DNA from 4 places in the Sphingobium sp. TomTYG75 genome. Region 3 is predicted to be linked to each of the others. Evidence: riboswitches for the same ligand, from Rfam matches in the RefSeq annotation. Region 3 holds a riboswitch; each other region holds the start of a gene.
The links. Region 3 has a riboswitch for cobalamin ahead of ACYU81_RS09570 (TonB-dependent receptor plug domain-containing protein). Riboswitches for the same ligand answer to the same signal wherever they lie in the genome.
Positions count from the first base shown of each region.

Region 1: linked by a shared signal. The riboswitch ahead of ACYU81_RS16775 (cobalamin biosynthesis protein CobG) and the one ahead of ACYU81_RS09570 (TonB-dependent receptor plug domain-containing protein) in region 3 are both predicted to bind cobalamin.
Region 2: linked by a shared signal. The riboswitch ahead of ACYU81_RS16815 (DUF1636 domain-containing protein) and the one ahead of ACYU81_RS09570 (TonB-dependent receptor plug domain-containing protein) in region 3 are both predicted to bind cobalamin.
Region 4: linked by a shared signal. The riboswitch ahead of ACYU81_RS15075 (TonB-dependent receptor) and the one ahead of ACYU81_RS09570 (TonB-dependent receptor plug domain-containing protein) in region 3 are both predicted to bind cobalamin.

Region 1 covers NZ_BSRE01000002.1:674,509-678,644, forward strand. Annotated here, with positions in the region: gene cobJ (precorrin-3B C(17)-methyltransferase) at 1-150, opposite strand, end outside; gene cobI (precorrin-2 C(20)-methyltransferase) at 147-869, opposite strand; gene ACYU81_RS16770 (precorrin-8X methylmutase) at 866-1,495, opposite strand; gene ACYU81_RS16775 (cobalamin biosynthesis protein CobG) at 1,495-2,550, opposite strand; cobalamin riboswitch at 2,782-3,006, opposite strand; gene ACYU81_RS16780 (alpha/beta fold hydrolase) at 3,138-3,992, shown strand; gene bluB (5,6-dimethylbenzimidazole synthase) at 4,103-4,136, opposite strand, start outside.
Region 2 covers NZ_BSRE01000002.1:685,616-689,751, reverse strand. Annotated here, with positions in the region: gene ACYU81_RS16830 (adenosylcobinamide-GDP ribazoletransferase) at 1-454, opposite strand, end outside; gene ACYU81_RS16825 (histidine phosphatase family protein) at 451-1,017, opposite strand; gene cobT (nicotinate-nucleotide--dimethylbenzimidazole phosphoribosyltransferase) at 1,014-2,030, opposite strand; gene ACYU81_RS16815 (DUF1636 domain-containing protein) at 2,027-2,434, opposite strand; cobalamin riboswitch at 2,595-2,783, opposite strand; gene fdhD (formate dehydrogenase accessory sulfurtransferase FdhD) at 2,831-3,613, opposite strand; cobalamin riboswitch at 3,705-3,950, shown strand; gene ACYU81_RS16805 (HoxN/HupN/NixA family nickel/cobalt transporter) at 4,123-4,136, shown strand, end outside.
Region 3 covers NZ_BSRE01000001.1:1,898,156-1,902,291, reverse strand. Annotated here, with positions in the region: gene ACYU81_RS09570 (TonB-dependent receptor plug domain-containing protein) at 1-1,589, opposite strand, end outside; cobalamin riboswitch at 1,761-1,985, opposite strand; gene mobA (molybdenum cofactor guanylyltransferase) at 2,047-2,583, shown strand; gene cobA (uroporphyrinogen-III C-methyltransferase) at 2,668-3,450, opposite strand; gene ACYU81_RS09555 (molybdopterin-dependent oxidoreductase) at 3,437-4,136, opposite strand, start outside.
Region 4 covers NZ_BSRE01000002.1:294,241-298,376, reverse strand. Annotated here, with positions in the region: gene ACYU81_RS15085 (MaoC family dehydratase) at 1-15, shown strand, start outside; gene ACYU81_RS15080 (hypothetical protein) at 54-296, opposite strand; gene ACYU81_RS15075 (TonB-dependent receptor) at 527-2,545, opposite strand; cobalamin riboswitch at 2,726-2,972, opposite strand; gene ACYU81_RS15070 (hypothetical protein) at 3,310-3,489, opposite strand; gene ACYU81_RS15065 (LysR family transcriptional regulator) at 3,674-4,136, opposite strand, start outside.

The sequences.
Region 1 (4,136 bases), on a different contig from region 3:
GCGCACAAGGCCGGGCTGATCCGCCACGCGCGCGACATAGGGCGCATAGCCCACCAGATCGGTCGCCTCGCCAAGCGCCTGCGTGACCTCCGGCGTCACGAGCGCGTCAGCGCCGGGGCCTAGCCCTGCAACCGCCACCCATCCGCTCATGGCCGCCGTCCCTGACCGTGGATCAGCAGGATGGAAAAATAGCTGGTGATCGCCTCTGCCTTGTTTAGCGGAGTGATCTTCTGATCTGCCATCGTCGCATATTCGACCAGCCAGGCGCAGTCCTGCTTGCCCGCCGCTTCGACCGCGCGGCGCAGCTTGGCCAGATTGCGGCCGATCTTCATGACGACCAGCGCATTGCTGTCATGGATGCGCCGGGCCAGTTCCTCTTCGGGCAGGGTCGCCATCAACACGGTCAGCACATCGTCGCCCCAGCTGATCGGGGTGCCGCTCGCGGTCCACGCGCCCGACATGCCGGTGATGCCGGGCACGATCCGCACGGGCGCGAGTGGCGACAGGCGGCTGTGCAGATGCATGAAGCTGCCGTAGAAAAAGGGATCGCCTTCGCACAGCACGACCACATCCTCGCCCGCCGCTGCCAGTCCATGCAGATGCGCGGTGCATTCGGCGTAGAAGGCGGAAAGGTGCTGATTATAGCGCGGGTCGCTAACCGGGATTTCGGTCGTCACCGGATATTCCATCGCATATTCGATGGCATCGGGACGCAGCAGCCCATCGACGATCTTCCGCGCATGACCCGCGCGGCCGGCCTTACGGAAATAGGCGATGTGGCGGGCCTCGCGGATCAGCCGATCGGCGCGCACGCTCATCAGGTCTTGCGCGCCGGGGCCAAGCCCCACGCCATGGATGGTCCCGCTCATTCCGCCGCACTCGCCAGTGCGTTGACCGCCGCGACGGTGATCGCGCTGCCGCCCAGCCGCCCTTCGACGATGCAGCAGGGGACCGGCTGGCACTCCCACAGCGCCTGTTTCGATTCCGCCGCACCCACGAAACCGACCGGACAACCGATGATCGCCGCCGGGCGCGGGCAGGCAGGGTTCTCCAGCATATTGAGCAGGTGGAACAGCGCAGTCGGGGCATTGCCGATCGCAACCACCGCTCCCGCCAGATGCGGCCGCCACAGCTCCAGCGCCGCCGCCGACCGCGTGTTCGCCATCGACCGGGCCAGATCGGGCACTTGAGGATCATTCAAGGTACAGAGGATCGAATTGCCAGCAGGCAGTCGCGCGCGCGTAATCCCTTCCGACACCATCCGCGCATCGCACAGGATCGGCGCGCCTGCCTCCAGCGCCGCGATCGCGGTTGTAGCGAAGCCCGGCGAAAAGCGGATATGCGGCGCGAGTCCGACCATTCCAGCGGCATGGATCATGCGCACGGCAACCCGCTCTTCCTCTGCCGCAAAGCGGTCGAGCGCCGCCTCCGCCCGGATCATGCGGAAGGATTGGCGATAGATTTCCGCGCCGTCGGTTTCATAGAGATGCGGCATCATAGGGCTCCGAAAAGGGCAAGTATCTGATCGGGTGACAGGCCCGTTTGCAGCGGCGGCGCACCCGCGCGCGCATCGTGGGCAAGGTCGAAACGGCCGTGGCGCCCGGTGAGGACCACCGCTGCCTGCGAAGGGCGCGCGCAACCCTTTGCGCAACCTGAGACATGAAGTCCGCGAACATGCGGCGCGAGCCGGGCGGCCAGATCACGCGTGGCGACGCTCGCCTGCGGGCAGGCTGGCGCACCGGGGCAGCAATCGGTCGAAAGGCGCGGATCGGCTGGGTCATCGGACGGCGCGTCGCTGCCTTCCAGCACCAGTCCCCGCCAAGGGGTGAGCCGCACCGCCTCCACGCAGTCCGCCATCACGGCAAGCAGCGCAGGCGCCTCGATCCTGCCAAAGGGCGCCGCATGGAAGGGGCCGGGCGCAGCGGTCAGGGCGGCGGCGCAAGGCCGGGAGGGGGCAGGGGCCTCAGTCGCTACATCAGGCAGCGGTGCCGAGTGCCGCGCCATGCGCCCCGCCTGCGCGCCACCGCTGGCCACGAACCAATGGGCGAGGCGGATCGACCTCTCGGCGGCGTCCTGCGCTTTCACGCTCACGCCATGCGTTCGCCCGTCAGCGCGCAGGATCAGCCCGCCGTTCGTCCCTCTTTCGATCCGGAAATCAGCCGGAACATTGCTCAGCACCGGAGCAGGCCCCGCATCGATCGCGAAGCCGACCTTTGCGGGCAGATCGGGCAGCTCGGCCATGCGCTCGATCAAGGCGGCGGCTATGACCGAACTGTCATCATCTGGCCGCCAGTCGGGGTTAATCAGGACAGGAATCTGCCTGTCCCGATCCGCATCGGCATCCGCCAACTCAATCGCGACGAGCCTCTCCATCAGCGTGCCATGGCTCGCTTGCGGCACGCCCCTGATTTGCAAGGCGGCGCGATTGGTGATGTCAATATGGCCATTGCCCAGCGCGAGAGATGCCTCGCACAACCCCACAACCTGCGCGCGGGTCATCCGGCCTAGCGGCGGGCGCACCCGGACCAGCAGCCCGTCGCCGGCCATCATCGGCCGCCATGCCGTCGGGCACCAGCCGCGCACGCCATGGGCCGGGCGTGGGCCAGCGTCGGCACGTTGCGCCTGCTCCTGCATTGCTCCTGCACTCCCCGCACCAGCGCCACGACACACGGACGGCACGCACAGGCAGGCGGACAGGCCGCACGCCTGCACGGCCGTAGCCGCACGAAATTCGTCGCTCAAACGGAGAACCGAGCCGTGACCATCCCCTGGATCATGGCAAGAGCGACCTTTGCTCCGGCAGGTCTCCTGGCTTGCGGGTCATAGCTTGGCATGGGGCCTTCCCGGATGGCTCCAGTGGCTGGCCGCCCTATCATCAGGGTCAGCCGGTCCATGCCTCGCTCGCCGCTCACAGTTGCAGGGACAGCCACGGATTAGGGAGGAAACCCTCCCGCACCGCGTTCCCATTTAAGCCCCTTGCGGGGCACCGGCGCGATCGATGAACCGGGACGAACCCGGCTCGATCCGCTTCATAAGGGGGATGCAGGCGAAAGGGAAGTAGCCAAGGACCGCTTCCTTGCGTCAACCCAATGTCACCGCTACGCCTTCATCAACAAATGAAGAATGGAGAGGAAAAGATGAGCGATTTCAGCTTCGAAGCGACCAGCCGCTTTCTGGAAACGGACAAGGGGCGGCTCCATTATCATGAAGCCGGATCAGGTCCCGCGCTGCTGTTGCTTCACGGCTCAGGCCCCGGTGTTACTGGCTGGGCGAACTTTCAGGGCAATTTGCCCTTCTTCTCCCAGCATTTCCGCGCCATCATCCTGGACGCGCCCGGTTATGGGAAAAGCGATCCCGTTGATGGCGATCCGGTGGGCGTGGCGCGCGACGCTGTTGTCGCCCTGATGGACGGCCTTGGCATCGACCGCGCCCATGTGGTCGGCAACAGCTATGGCGGGATCGTGGGCGGGCATCTGGCGGCGTCCCATCCTGACCGCGTGCTGCGCTACATCACGATTGGCGGGATCGGTTTCAACATTACCTCCACCTTCCCTAATGAAGGGCTGACCCGCCTCGTCGATTTTATCGAAGACCCGACGCGAGAGAACATCATCGCATGGCTCGAATCGATGGTCTACGACAAATCGATCATCACCGACGAGCTGATCGACATGCGTTACAAGGCGGCGCTGGAGCCGGTGACGATGGAAAGCAGCCGCAAAATGTACACGCGCGCAGCACTAGGCTTCATCGCCCAGTCGATGAGCGGGCCGGGCGTGTCGCAGCGCATCGATTATCTCGGCAGGATTCAGGCGCCCACGCTGATCATGTGGGGCCGCGATGACAAGGTCAGCCCGCTCGACGGCGCGCTGCTGCCCATGCGCGTCATACCCAATGCGGAGTTGCACGTCTTTCCGCGCTGCGGCCATTGGACGATGATCGAGCATAAGGACCGGTTTGAAGCGTTGGCGCTGGATTTCTTGCGGGGGTGAGAGAGTTACCTTTTCCCCGTTCGCCCTGAGCTTGTCGAAGCCCTTCACTTTATCTCGAAGAAGTGGAGCCCTTCGACAAGCTCAGGGCGAACGGAGGAGGGCTGGGCTCGTTACCGCCGCACCACCACCGAATGCCAATCCGTG
Region 2 (4,136 bases), on a different contig from region 3:
GGGTCCATGCCAGGGGGCCGATCCGCGCGACGAAGGGCACGGCGATGAGGGCGATCGGCGCGACATGCTCCGCGCAGAGGCGCAGCAGGACGAGCTTCGCCAGCAGTTGCAGGACGATGGTGACGACGCCGAAGCTCCCGATATGCGGGTCGGCAAGAACGGCGGACAGCTTTGCCGGGTCGCCATGGGCTGCCCCTACCCCGTCAGCGATGTCGCCAAGACCGTCGAGATGAAGCGCCCCGGTGATGGCGACCCAGGCGATCAGGCCGAGCAAGGCGGCCATCCAGGGATCGGCGAGGACGCCGATTGTCATGGCAGCGGCGACGGCGAGGCCGACGATGATGCCGGTCGCGGGAAACCAGCGGATCGCAGCGGCAAAGTCCTCCTCCTCCGCGCGCACTTGCGGGAGCGGCAGGCGGGTCATGAGTTGCAGGGCGAGGATGAGACGGATCATGTTACAAGCCCGGTGATCTGCGCGCTGGGATTGTCTCCCGGCCAGAGGCGCAGGCTGAGCAAGGCGCCATAGGGAAGGTCGATTGCCCAGGCCTGCTGGTACGTGAAGCCATACAGCGTAGTCAGCGCCCCCCGTATCGCACCGGCATGGGTGAGGACCAGCGAGGACCGGTCGATTTCGCCAAGTGCCGCCTTTACGCGCAGGCAAAGGCCGGACCAGCTTTCCCCTCCCGGCGGAGGATGGTCGTCTGGGGATGACCAGAAACGACCAATTTCCTCAGCAGGGAGAGTTGCGGGATCGGCGCCCTCCCACGTGCCGAAGTGCAGTTCCCGCCAGCGCGCGTCGACGTCGTGCGGCACTTGCCTGTTGGTCGCGATCAGGGCGGCGGGAGCGCGGGCGCGTGTCAGGTCGGAGCTGATCAGGCGGTCGAATACGAGCGCGCGGGATCGTTCGATGCATAGCTGCATGGCGGCCGGGTCGGGGGGCATATCCATGTGACCGAGCAGGAGGCCGGGCGTTTGTGGCGCTGCGTGGCGCATCAGGTGGAGCGTGAGCGGGCTCATAGCGCGTTAGCCACGGCGGCTTCGGCGAAGGTTGCCATCTGGTCGTGCGCGGCGAGGGCCGAGCGGATGAGTTGCGCCGCGACGGCTGCGCCGCTGCCTTCGCCGAGGCGCATGTCGAGGTGAAGCAAGGGGTTCAGGCCGAGCTTTTCGAGCAGCCGGGCATGGCCTGCTTCGGCGGAGCAGTGGGCGGCGAGGCAGTGGGCGGTGATGGCGGGATTGTCGTGCGCCAGAGGGGCGATGGCCGCGCCGCAGATAAAGCCGTCGAGCAGCACCGGCACGCGCATCATGCGCGCGGCGAGGATGGCGCCTGCCATCGCCGCGATCTCTCGCCCGCCGAGACGGCGGAGGGTTTCGAAGGCGTCGGTGCAATGGGGACCGTGCAGCGTATGCGCGATCTGGACGGCCTGCGTCTTGCGAGTGAGGGCGGCTGCGTCGATGCCGGTGCCCCTCCCCGTCCAGTCCTGCGCCTCGCCATCAAAGGATTCAAGGCACAGTGCGGCGGCAGAAGTGGTGTTGGCGATGCCCATTTCACCTGCGAAGAACAGGTCGCAATCTTGCACGACGGCGGCGGCGCCCGCGTTCAGGGCGTCGAGGCACTCCGCTTCCGTCATCGCGGAGGCTTCGCATATGTCGGCGGTGGGATTGTCGAGGGCGAGCGGGACAATGACCAGCTCGGCTCCGCAGGCGCCCGCAAGCGCGTTGATCGCCGCGCCACCTGCTTGGAAGTTCGCGACCATCTGCGCGGTGACGGAGGGCGGGAAGGCGCTGACACCGCGCGCGGCGACGCCATGATTGCCCGCGAAGACGGCGGCGCGGATGCGGTCGGTGCGTGGACGTTCGCGACCTTGCCAGCCTGCCATGAAGAGGGCGACCTCCTCCAGGCGGCCGAGCGATCCGGCGGGCTTCGTCAAAGATGCCTGCCGCGCCGCTGCCGCTTCGATCGCCGCCGCATCAGGCTGAGGGAGGTTGGCGAGCGCGGATTGGAAGCCACCGCGATCCTGAAAGCCGATCATGTGCAAACAAAGCCTTCGGGCGGGGTGCGGACGATGAAATGGCCCTTCACTCCCTGCGGCCATTCGGCGTAGCGCACGACGCCTTCTTCGCTGGCCGCGTGGCGCAGGGCATAGTCGAGGATGGCGCGGGCGGCGTCGGCATCCGGGTTGAAGTCGCCCAGCACGTAGCCGACCTTGCCGGGGCCACGCACATGGACGGTGCAATGACGCTGACAGGCGAAGAGGCAGGGCATGTCCTGCACGGCAACCGCATCATAAGCAGGCTCGGCCGCCTGAAGATCGCGCATGGCCTCAACCAACAGTGCGCCGCCGCGCCGCCCTGCCCCATCCTCCCGCTGATCGGCGGACAGGCGGCATGTCGAACAGACCACCACCGATGCCTTGTTTTCGACAGCGCACAGCATCAGCGGCGCGCTTCCATAACCATGTAAACATGAAAGACCGTCATCATGGCCCTCCTCGCAAAATCGAACCGCAAACGGCCCTGCCCGGCCGGATGGCGAGCAAGGCGGTGGCTGTCGTCCGCGAGGGGAACCCCGTTCGTCCGGCACACCCTGTCCGGTCGAAGAACGACTGCGGCAGGCAGGTCTCCTGGCTCACGGGTCGCTGCGCACCGGCCGCCTTCTCGGAGGAAAGTTCCTCCAATGGCTGCGTGGCCGGTCCACTCACCGCTTACAGTTGCAGGGGCAGCGCGGGCATTACACCCGACTTCCCTTTTGATCCCCGAGGGGAACCTGTCGCGGGGCTGCTGATAAAGAGGCGGCGGCGCGTCCGCAAGCGGTAGATGGAGCGGCGCTTCGTCAGTCGGGCAGGTCGCCCGCCGCGAGCACGGCATCGGGCCGGGCAAGCACGACGATCGGCAATCCCGCGCTGGCCGCGCGCTCGGCTGCCAGACGGGTCGGGGCGGAGATGGTGACGAGCAGCGGGCAATTGGCGAGCGCCGCCTTTTCCACCAGCTCAAAGGAACAGCGGGAGGACAGCAGCGCGAAGCCGCCATCCCAGGATAGCTGCCGATGCCGCATTGCCCCGATCAGCTTGTCGAAGGCATTGTGGCGGCCCACATCTTCATAGGCGAGGCGGATCGCGCCATCCGCTCCGGCCAGCGCAGCGACATGAACCGCGCCAGTTTGCCGATTGAGCGGCTGGTGCGCGGCAAGATCGCGCAAGGCGCCGAAGATCGCTTCCCAGCTCGCGTTTGATCGGGCTGTCACGGCAGGCAAGGGCCGCATCGCCTGTTCCAGATTTTCCACGCCGCACAGACCACAAGAGGAATCGGAGACGCGATGACGGACCCGGCCGAGCAGCCCCTCGACGCGGTCTTCCGGCAGCGTGGCCCGCGCGACAAGGCCCTGCTCCGTAGCATGGACATCGACGTCGATCGGCGCGTCGGATGGGATGACCAGCCGCTCGGCCAGCGCGAACCCCTGCACCAGTTCCGCAACGTCGGCGGGCGTCGCCATCAACACGGCATAGCCAACGCCGTTGAACTCGATCGCGACGGGCACTTCCTCCGCCAACTCGCGCGTCACGGGCGATGCTTCGCCATCGGGGGTGATGCGGGTGAAGGAGGAGGGCGAAGACATAGGGCCGGTCTAGGCGGGCAATGTACCTCCGGCAAGCAAATGGACGCGGCCATGCAACTGCCGCTTCCCTTTGGTGGCTAAGCCATCTATGCACGGCCACGATCGCGCCGGTGCCCGAAAGGGCTTTAAAGGGAATGCGGTGCGGGGTGCTAACGAGGCGCCCAAATCCGCGGCTGTCCCTGCAACTGTAAGCGGTGAGCGAGACGCATATCGACCTTCCGTCACTTGTCGGAGGGTCAGCCACTGGGCCGGACGCTAAATCATGCGAGGCCTGGGAAGGCCATGTGTCGAGCGATGACCCGCAAGCCAGGAGACCTGTCGGCGTCTGGTCGCTCTTGCTTTGGCCCAGGGGATGGCCGGGGCACGGTATTCCGTCTGAGCGACGCGTGCGGCGGGACCGCACCGGCTTCATGTGCCGGACGCTTCATCGCGTCCGTCCGGCGCGGAATGTCGGCCGCTTAGCGGAGGTCCCGTCCAGTCTCGCTGACGCTGACGGGAGCCATGCTTTTATGGCCATGCAATT
Region 3 (4,136 bases):
CTGACGGCGTTAGCGGCGCGGCGCAGCAGGCGCTCGCCAAAGGCCGCGCTGCCCGGCGAACGATCACGCGCATCGACATAGCTATAGGCGGCGGTGAAGGTCAGTGCATCGACCGGACGCAGCGTCAGCGTCGTTTCCACGCCCTTGGCGCGGGTGCGATCCAGATTGCCATAGGTGAATGTCGTATTGTCGTAATTCAGCTGGTCCCGCGTGTCGCGCCAGAATCCGGTGACGGACAGCACCGCCCGGTCGCTCCCCAGATTCTGGTCGAAGCCGATGTCGTAGCTCTTCGAACGCTCGGGCTTCAGGTCCGGATTGCCGCTGAATGTATCGTAAAGCTGATAGAGCGACGGCGCCTTGAAGCCCTCTCCGTAGCTCAGGCGGAAATTGGTAGCGCCACCATTGGGCGTGTAGTTGGCGTTCGCGCCGAACGTCGTCGCGCCGCCGAACTGGCTGTGATCGTCATGACGCACCCCTGCTGTCATGGACAGGCCCGCTACCGGCTTTACCACGGCCAGCGCATAGATGCTGTCGATGTTGGCGCGGTGGCTTTCCTGCGAACCGAAGCCGAAAAACTCATAATCGGGCCGCTCATGTTCATAGCCGAGCAGCAGCTTCACGTCATCGATGGGCTGATAGACGCCTTCATATTCGAAGCGCAGGTTCGTCCCGGAATAGCCGAAGTCCGGGGCGTTGCCGCGCACGAAATAATAATCGCGATCCTGCTGATACCAGGTAACGGCCGCCCGGTTGGTCAGCTTGCCGTCGAACAGCGCCAAATTCACGCCCGCATAGCCGATATATTGATTGGACTTCGCGACGTCGGGGCTGTCGGCCGGCGTGCCAAAGAAGCTGTCATAGTCGAGATCGCCGTTGATATAATAGCCGCGCAGGTCGAGGCTCAGATCATCGGTGAAGGCGATCTTCAGCCGGGCATTGCCAGTGATATTTTCATAGCCATCCTTTTCCGCGCCACCGAAATCGGAAGAGACAGCGGAGATGCCATCGGTGCGGAAATAGGCGAGGCCCACGCCGCCCGACAATATGCCGCTGGTGCCCGATACATCCGCCTTCGCATTCAGCGTATCGGCATAGCCATAATCGACCGACGCCTTGCCGCCGAACCCTTCGCTTGGGATACCGGTCATGATGTTGACGACGCCGCCGATCGCCTGGCTGCCATAGGCAATGGAGTTGGAACCGCGCAGCACCTCGATCCGGCGGATATTGCCGACAAGCAAATTGCCGAAATCATATTGATCGCCGATGCCGCTCGGGTCGTTGACCTTCACGCCGTCGATCAGCACCAGCGTCTGCGTCGTTTCGGCGCCACGCACCGACACGCTGGTGACGTTGCCCAAGCTCCCGGTACGATTGAAGCGGACTCCCGGTGTGGTGACCAGCAAATCGACGACGCTGACATTCTGGCGGGTTTCAATCGTCTTTTCGTCGATCACGGTCACCGCCTGCCCGACTTCATCGGTAGGCTGTTCGATGCCGAGCGCGGTGACGATGATTTCGTCCGCGTCTGCGGCGAGCGCGGGGGTGGCGGCGAGGAGCGCCAGCAGTGAAATTCCGGTCCTGATCATATTTCTGTCTTCCCTGAGCGCCATGCGACATGAGCCCAGGGCCTGCCGCATAAGCGGCCGGTGTGCGGGAAGAAGAGACGCCAGCCCCGTCACGCGCACCGATGCGGCCCTGCGCCGCTTCGTCGCTCAGACGGAAAACACCGTGCCCGGACCTATCCCTGGACCCAAGGCAAGAGCGACCATGCGCCGGTAGGTTTCCTGGCTCGCGGGTCGTCGCGGTGATGCACGCCTTCCCGGACTTTTGGTCCAGTGGCTGGTCCCCCTCGCCTTCCCCTTTGAAGGCTTGCGGGTTTCCCTGTGCATCGCGCTCGCCGCTTACAGTTGCAGGGACAGCCGCGGAGTTGGACGGTGATCCCGTCCGCACCGCATTCCCTTTCCGGCGCGATCTTTCGTGAACAGTTGCCCGCTCACGCCGCGCGCCATAGGGGAAGTTGAGGGTTCTGCCAAGGAGTGGATAATGCGATTGCTGGGTGCGGTGCTGGCTGGGGGACGATCCACCCGGTTCGGAAGCGACAAGGCTCTCGCGCTGATGCCGGACGGGCGCACGCTGATCGACCATGCTGTGGCGGCGATCGCGCCGCATGTGGAGGCAGTGGTGGTCTGCGGGCGGAGCGTCGAGGGGCTGACGGGGCTAGCGGATCGGCCAGCGGCGGACATGGGGCCGCTGGGCGGGCTGAACGCGGCGCTGCATTATGCGCGCAGTCAAGGTTACGATGCGGTGCTGACGACGGGGTGCGACATGCCCGTTTATCCGGCGGCGCTGGTGGAGGCGCTTGTGGGTGACAGTGGGGCGGTGCTGAAAGGGCAGCAGCTTGCGGGCTTCTGGCCTGCGTCGCTCGCGGACGAACTGGACGCGCATCTGGCGGAAGAGAATAAACGCTCGATCTTCGGGTGGATCGAGCGGGTGGGCGCGCGACTGGTGGAGCGGCCGGAACTGGTGCTGCCGAATATCAACCGGCCGGAGGATCTGGCGCGCTGGCGCGAGCCAAGCTGAGCTTACCGAAGCCCCCTCCCTTCCTTCCAACTAAGTTCGGGGGCATTCGGCAAGCTCAGGGCAAAAGTTGCGCAGAGCCGATCTTCAAAGCTGAAGAGCGACGCTGGCTGCAACCCCTACAGGCATGGACGTTCCCGCCACCGCTTCGCCGATCAGCAGCAGGGTCGGGTCTTCATCGCTGATCGTGGCGACCAGAAAGGCAAGCGCGGAGAGCTTGCCGCGGATCAGGCGTTCGGTGGGGAGCGAGACGTTGACCGCCACCATCACCGGCGTTTCTGGATCGCGCCCGGCGGCGATCAGCTGGCGGCTGATCTCTCCGGCGGCGGCGCGGCCCATATAGATGCCGAGCGTGCCGCCGGGACGGGCCAGCGCTTCCCAGTCGAGCTTGAGCGGTTCACCGGCTTTGAGATGCGCGGTCACCAGCGTCAGGCCCCGCGCCTTGCCGCGCAGGGTGAGCGAGGCGCTGCCGCTTGCAGCGGCTGCGCTTGCCGTGGTGATGCCGGGGCAGATGCGGAAGCGGATGCCGTCGGCGGCGAGATGCTCCATCTCTTCGGACGAGCGGCCGAATACCGAGGGGTCGCCGCCTTTCAGGCGCACGACGCGCTTGCCTGCTTTGGCGGCGGCGAGGAGGAGGTCGTTGATGCTTTCCTGTGCCTTGCTGTGGCGGCCGGAGCGCTTGCCGACGCTGACCCGATCGACACCTTGCGGGATGAGGTCGAGGACGCCGGGGCCGACGAGGGCGTCGTAGAAGACGATCTCGGCTGCGGCGATCAGCTTTTCGGCCTTGCGGGTGAGGAGGTCCGGGTCGCCGGGGCCTGCGCCGACCAGCCAGACTTCACCCGGGGCGATTAGTTCATTCGGCTGCATGAAGGGCCTCCTGCGGAATTTGGGCGAGGATGTTGGCGAGCGCGGGACGGCAGGACCCGCAATTGGTGCCAGCGCCGATCGCCTTGCCGATGGCGGGGACATCGACCAGGCTCTGGTCGCGGATGGCGGCGACGATCTGGTTGAGGCCGATGTCGAAGCAGACGCAGATGGTCGGCCCCTTGTCAGGCTGGTTGCCGGGACCGCGCGCGGCGAGGACGGATGCGCCCACCTCTTCCGCCTCAAGCTGGCCGATGAGCCAATCGCGCGAAGGGAGCAGGCCGGTGCGGGTGACGAAGAGGACTGCGGCCAGCTTGCCTTCCCGGATGATCGCGACGCGGCGGGTGCCGCGCGTCATGTCGACGGCTTCGACGCGGTCGCCTTTGGGCAGGCAGGCTTCAAGCCGCACGGGGTCGCCATTGCCCGCGACTTCGTAGAGCGCGCCGCCCGGAACGGTGACCTTCGTGGCCCAGAGGCAGGGGACCTTGGCGGGCTGCTCGCCGCGCAGGATGAGGAAGCCCTTCCACTCCGTCGCGACCTTTTCGATGCTGGCGGGCGTCGATTTGAAGCCGGGCTGGCCGGAATGGGGATCGACGAGCGGCCGGGGCAGCAGGCCGGTGCGGCCGCCTGTGGAGACCTGATCCGTCCAGTGGATCGGGGTGAAGATTTCACCCACACGCTGGCCTTCG
Region 4 (4,136 bases), on a different contig from region 3:
CAGTTCCAGCTTTGAAACGGCAATCGTCGGCGTAGGTGGATTGGGCTATCCATTCAGGCGGCGGTGTTGGTCGCGTGCAGGCCGAAGGCCATGCGCGCGGCGTTGATGGTGTATTCATACTCCTCGCTGCCGGGTACGAGGTCGTGCCAGTTCTTGTGCGTGATCGCGGCGAAACTGTCCTGCCATATCTTGCAGGCGATCAGTTGTATTTCTGTTTCCTTGGGGGCGCGCTGTGCTTCCAGGCAGTCACGCAATATCGCGTGAAAAACGGCGCCCCTTAATGGTGCGTGTTTCATTGGCATCCTCTCCAGGCTACTGATTCTTTGTCCAGATTGCCGAGGGGAAAATTGCATAGAGGCGAAAAGACGTCAACTACGTCTCAAAATTTCCACGGGTATTTAACATGTATTCTATTGTAGTTTGACCGTTGCCCTATCCACTTTTACTTTATGAACATCGCCGTTCATTATGTAAGCCATTGATTGGGAAGGCCGCAGGCTCTTTCTAGACGCGGCCTTCCCCAGCATCAGAAGCTGAACTTGACGCCGCCTCTCACCGTTCGCGGTTCGACCACGCGGCTTAGCCTCCCTTCGACAGGCTCCGCATCTGCGGCGGGAAGGTAGGACTCGTAATAATAAGCGATGTCCTTGTCCCCGCTGCCAAGGATGTTGAGCAGTTCGGCATAGACTTGCACCCGCTTCCCCTTCCAGGCGGCGCGCGCGTTGACGACCGTGCTACCGGAATCGCGCACGCTATTGTCATCGATCAGCGGCGAGGGGCCAAGGTGACGGACGCGGATGCTGGCTTCCCATGGATCGAGCACGATGGCAGCCCCGGCGGACGCGGCGTTTTTGAAGGCGTTGGGAATATGGTCGCCATTGGTATAGCGGCTGTGGCTGGCGGTGTAATTGCCGTCGAAGGCGAGCCAGGGGAGCGGGCGCCAGAAAGCGACAAGCTCATAGCCGTGGCGGCGGCTGGCTCCGCTGGGTTCGACCGCGTTGGAGTCGCCGACGAAGCGCAACTCGCTCCCGACATTGAGCCACCAATAGGTCGCGGTGAAGGTGAAGCCGGGTAGTTGCAGGCGGCCGCCCAATTCCTTGCCCGTGCCGCGCACGAGCATCGGGACAGGCGTGTCGACATTGACCGCGCCGCGCGCATCGTTGGAATGAAAGCCCCGGCCCCAATTGGCATAAAGTTCGACATGCGGCGTGATTGCCCAGGCCGCCGACGCCTTGGGAGAGACGAGCGTGTCCGATCCGCTGCCTTCGCCTAGCGCGGCGGCGACGGCGTCGCGGGCGCGGACGTCATAATGATAATAGTCGCCGCGCAGGCCGCCAGTGATGCGCAAGCCCGGCAGCGGCGTGACGGTGGCTTCGCCATAAAGGGCGGCTGACCCCTGCTTTACGCGATAGCGGCCGAGCGAGGAGAGGAAAGCGCGGTTCGACGTGCGATTGACGCCGACATTGCCGATCGCGTCATAGCGATTTTCCGTGCCGAGCTTCAGTTGCAGTGCCGGGGCGATGTCCCAACGCTTTTCGCCGGTGAAGCCCAGTACCCAGCGTCGATCGAACTGCTCGATCTGCGCGCTGGTGCCGTCGGGATCGGTGTAGGTGGGGTTGGAGAACATCGTCCAGTCATAGAATTGCGCATAGAGATTGGTGCGCCATGTCGGCTGGATGGTAGCGATGTTGCCGATGATGCGCGTCGTTTCCCCGCGCGCGGAAGGATCGGGCGAACAGAAGACATCGGGGCAGAGCGGCGTGCCGATGATCCGTTCGGGTATCTGCTCGGTCGGGCGCCATGTCGCGCGATAGGCGTGGAGCGTGGCGTCGATCTTACCGGCCCCGGCGGGGAGCGTATATTTGGCGAAGCCTGCATAGTGGCGCAGATGTTCGGCCTCCTGCCACGGGCCGTCATAAGCCTTGGCCTGGGCGACGAGGGTGAGATTGCCTGCGCCCGCCTTTACCGTGCCGCCTGCCGCCAACCTGCGCCAACCGAAGGAGCCGCCCTCCGCCGCGATCCATGGGCGGTCATAGCCGTCGATCGTGGTCATATTGGCCGCGCCCGCGAGTGCGAAGTCGCCACCATCGGCGCGATAGGGGCCTTTTCGAAAATCCTCCCTCGCGATGATTTCGGGGATGAGGCCGTTCAGGTCGAGATAGCCCTGGCCGTGACCGTGTGTGCGGAAGTTCATCTGAACCCCGTCAATATAGGTGGTGAAGTCGGACCCATGATCGAGATTGAAGCCGCGCAGGAAATACTGATTGGCCTTGCCGCTGCCCGAATGTTGGGCCGCGACCATGCCCGGCACGGCTTCGAGCAGTTCGGCGACGCGCAGCAGCGGGCGGACGAGAAGGTCCGCGCCGCCGACGCTGCCCTCGCTTGCCGCATGAGCGGTGCCGATCTTGTCCTCTCCCCGGCCGAAGACGACGATGGTGTTCGCATCCTCGCCCGCGTCATTCGCATCGGCAGCGAAGGCGGGGAATGGGAGGAGCGTGGCGGTCAGCGCGCAGGCAGCGCGGTGGAGTTGATTGGGTAGTTTCACTTGATGCACTCCGGGCGTCTGGCGACACTCGGCGAGAGACCTGCCGCCAGACGGCGACCGGCGCGCGCCGACGGCCGGACGCCCCCAAGGCGACCGCCAGCGTCACCGAAGCGGCCTCTCGCCGCTCGTTCGTCGCTCAGACGGAAACTACCGTGCCGCGGCCATCCCCTGGACCAAGGCAAGAGCGACCAGACGCTGGCAGGTCTCCTGGCTCGCGGGTCATCGCTTGATGCACGGCCTTCCCGGGCCTCGCAGGATTTAGCGTCCGGCCCAGTGACTTGCCCCATCCCGCCTATGAGGTGGGGCGATGTGCATCGCGCTCGCCGCTTACAGTTGCAGGGACAGCCTTGGCTTGGGGAGGCGGGTGCCTCCTTTACCATGTTCCCTTTTAAGCCTCTTTCGAGGCACCGGCGCGATCATGCCCGGGGGTTGCCCGGGTGACGGGAGCGATAGCGGAGCTGTGGGGGTAGGGCAAGGGGGGGTGGTTGGGTGAGGTAACTTACCCCCTCTCCCCTTCAGGGGAGAGGGTTGGGGAGAGGGGAGCGGCGGTCGTGCTTTGCGTTCCCCTCTCCCGCCTTCGCTATGCTCGGCACCCTCTCCCCTGAAGGGGAGAGGGAATGGGCGTGTCCCTCATTTTTCCGTTTGTCATCCCAGCGGAAGCTGGGATCCCCTTGCTAGGAGGCGCGTGGTCGCCTGAGATGCCAGCTTTCGCTGGCATGACGGTACGTGGTGGGACGCTGGCGTAGCCGCTTGGCGTTGATGGATCAGTTCAGCGTCGCGCCGCGCTCGCGCTGGAGGCGTAGGGCCATGGCTTGGTAGCGGACGGCGCGTTCATTGTGGAGGGCGATGGTGGCCTGGTCTGCGCCGCGAAGGCGGGCTTCCCTGGCTTGCCGCGCTTCCTGGGCGGCGCAGGCGGAAAAATGTGATGCGTCATTGGGGCGCATGGCCCTTATCCTCTCTCAATTTCTTATGGCTCGAACGATAACATCGGCCTGTTTCCCGCTGCCATTACGCAGGTTAACGCCGGAAAGCTTCTGTTTTTTGACAGTCGGCTTGCAAATGATTTCAGGAGGGGATTTCTGCGCTTCTCAAGCAGTTGAGCGGATGGCGCTAAGGGGCTTCATGCTATCAACCGCCCCGGTTCCACGATGCATCGCGGAAGATGTCGCGCAGGAAGCCAATGAAGGCGTCTACGGCGGCGGGACGGCCTGCGGCGCGGGGGTGGACGGCGTGAACGGCAAGGTCAGCGGGGCCTTCCCAGCTATCGAGGACGCGGAGGAGGCTGCCTTCCGCGATCAGGTCGCCCACGTCCCAGAGCGAGCGCAAGGCAATCCCGACGCCGGTGAGGGCGAGTTCGCGCACGATTTCGCTGCTGTTGGTGCGGACATGGCTTTGGCCATCGATCAGCTTGCGCGCACGGCCATTCACCAGCCGCCATGGCAATTGTCCATCGGCCGCGAGCAGGCGGTGGCGGGGGAGGTCGGCGATCTTGTCCGGAATGCCATGCACGGCGAGATAGGCGGGGCTGGCGCAGAGGATGCGGCGGTTGGTGGCGAGATGATGTCCCTCCAGATGGGGAGGAATGTCGCTG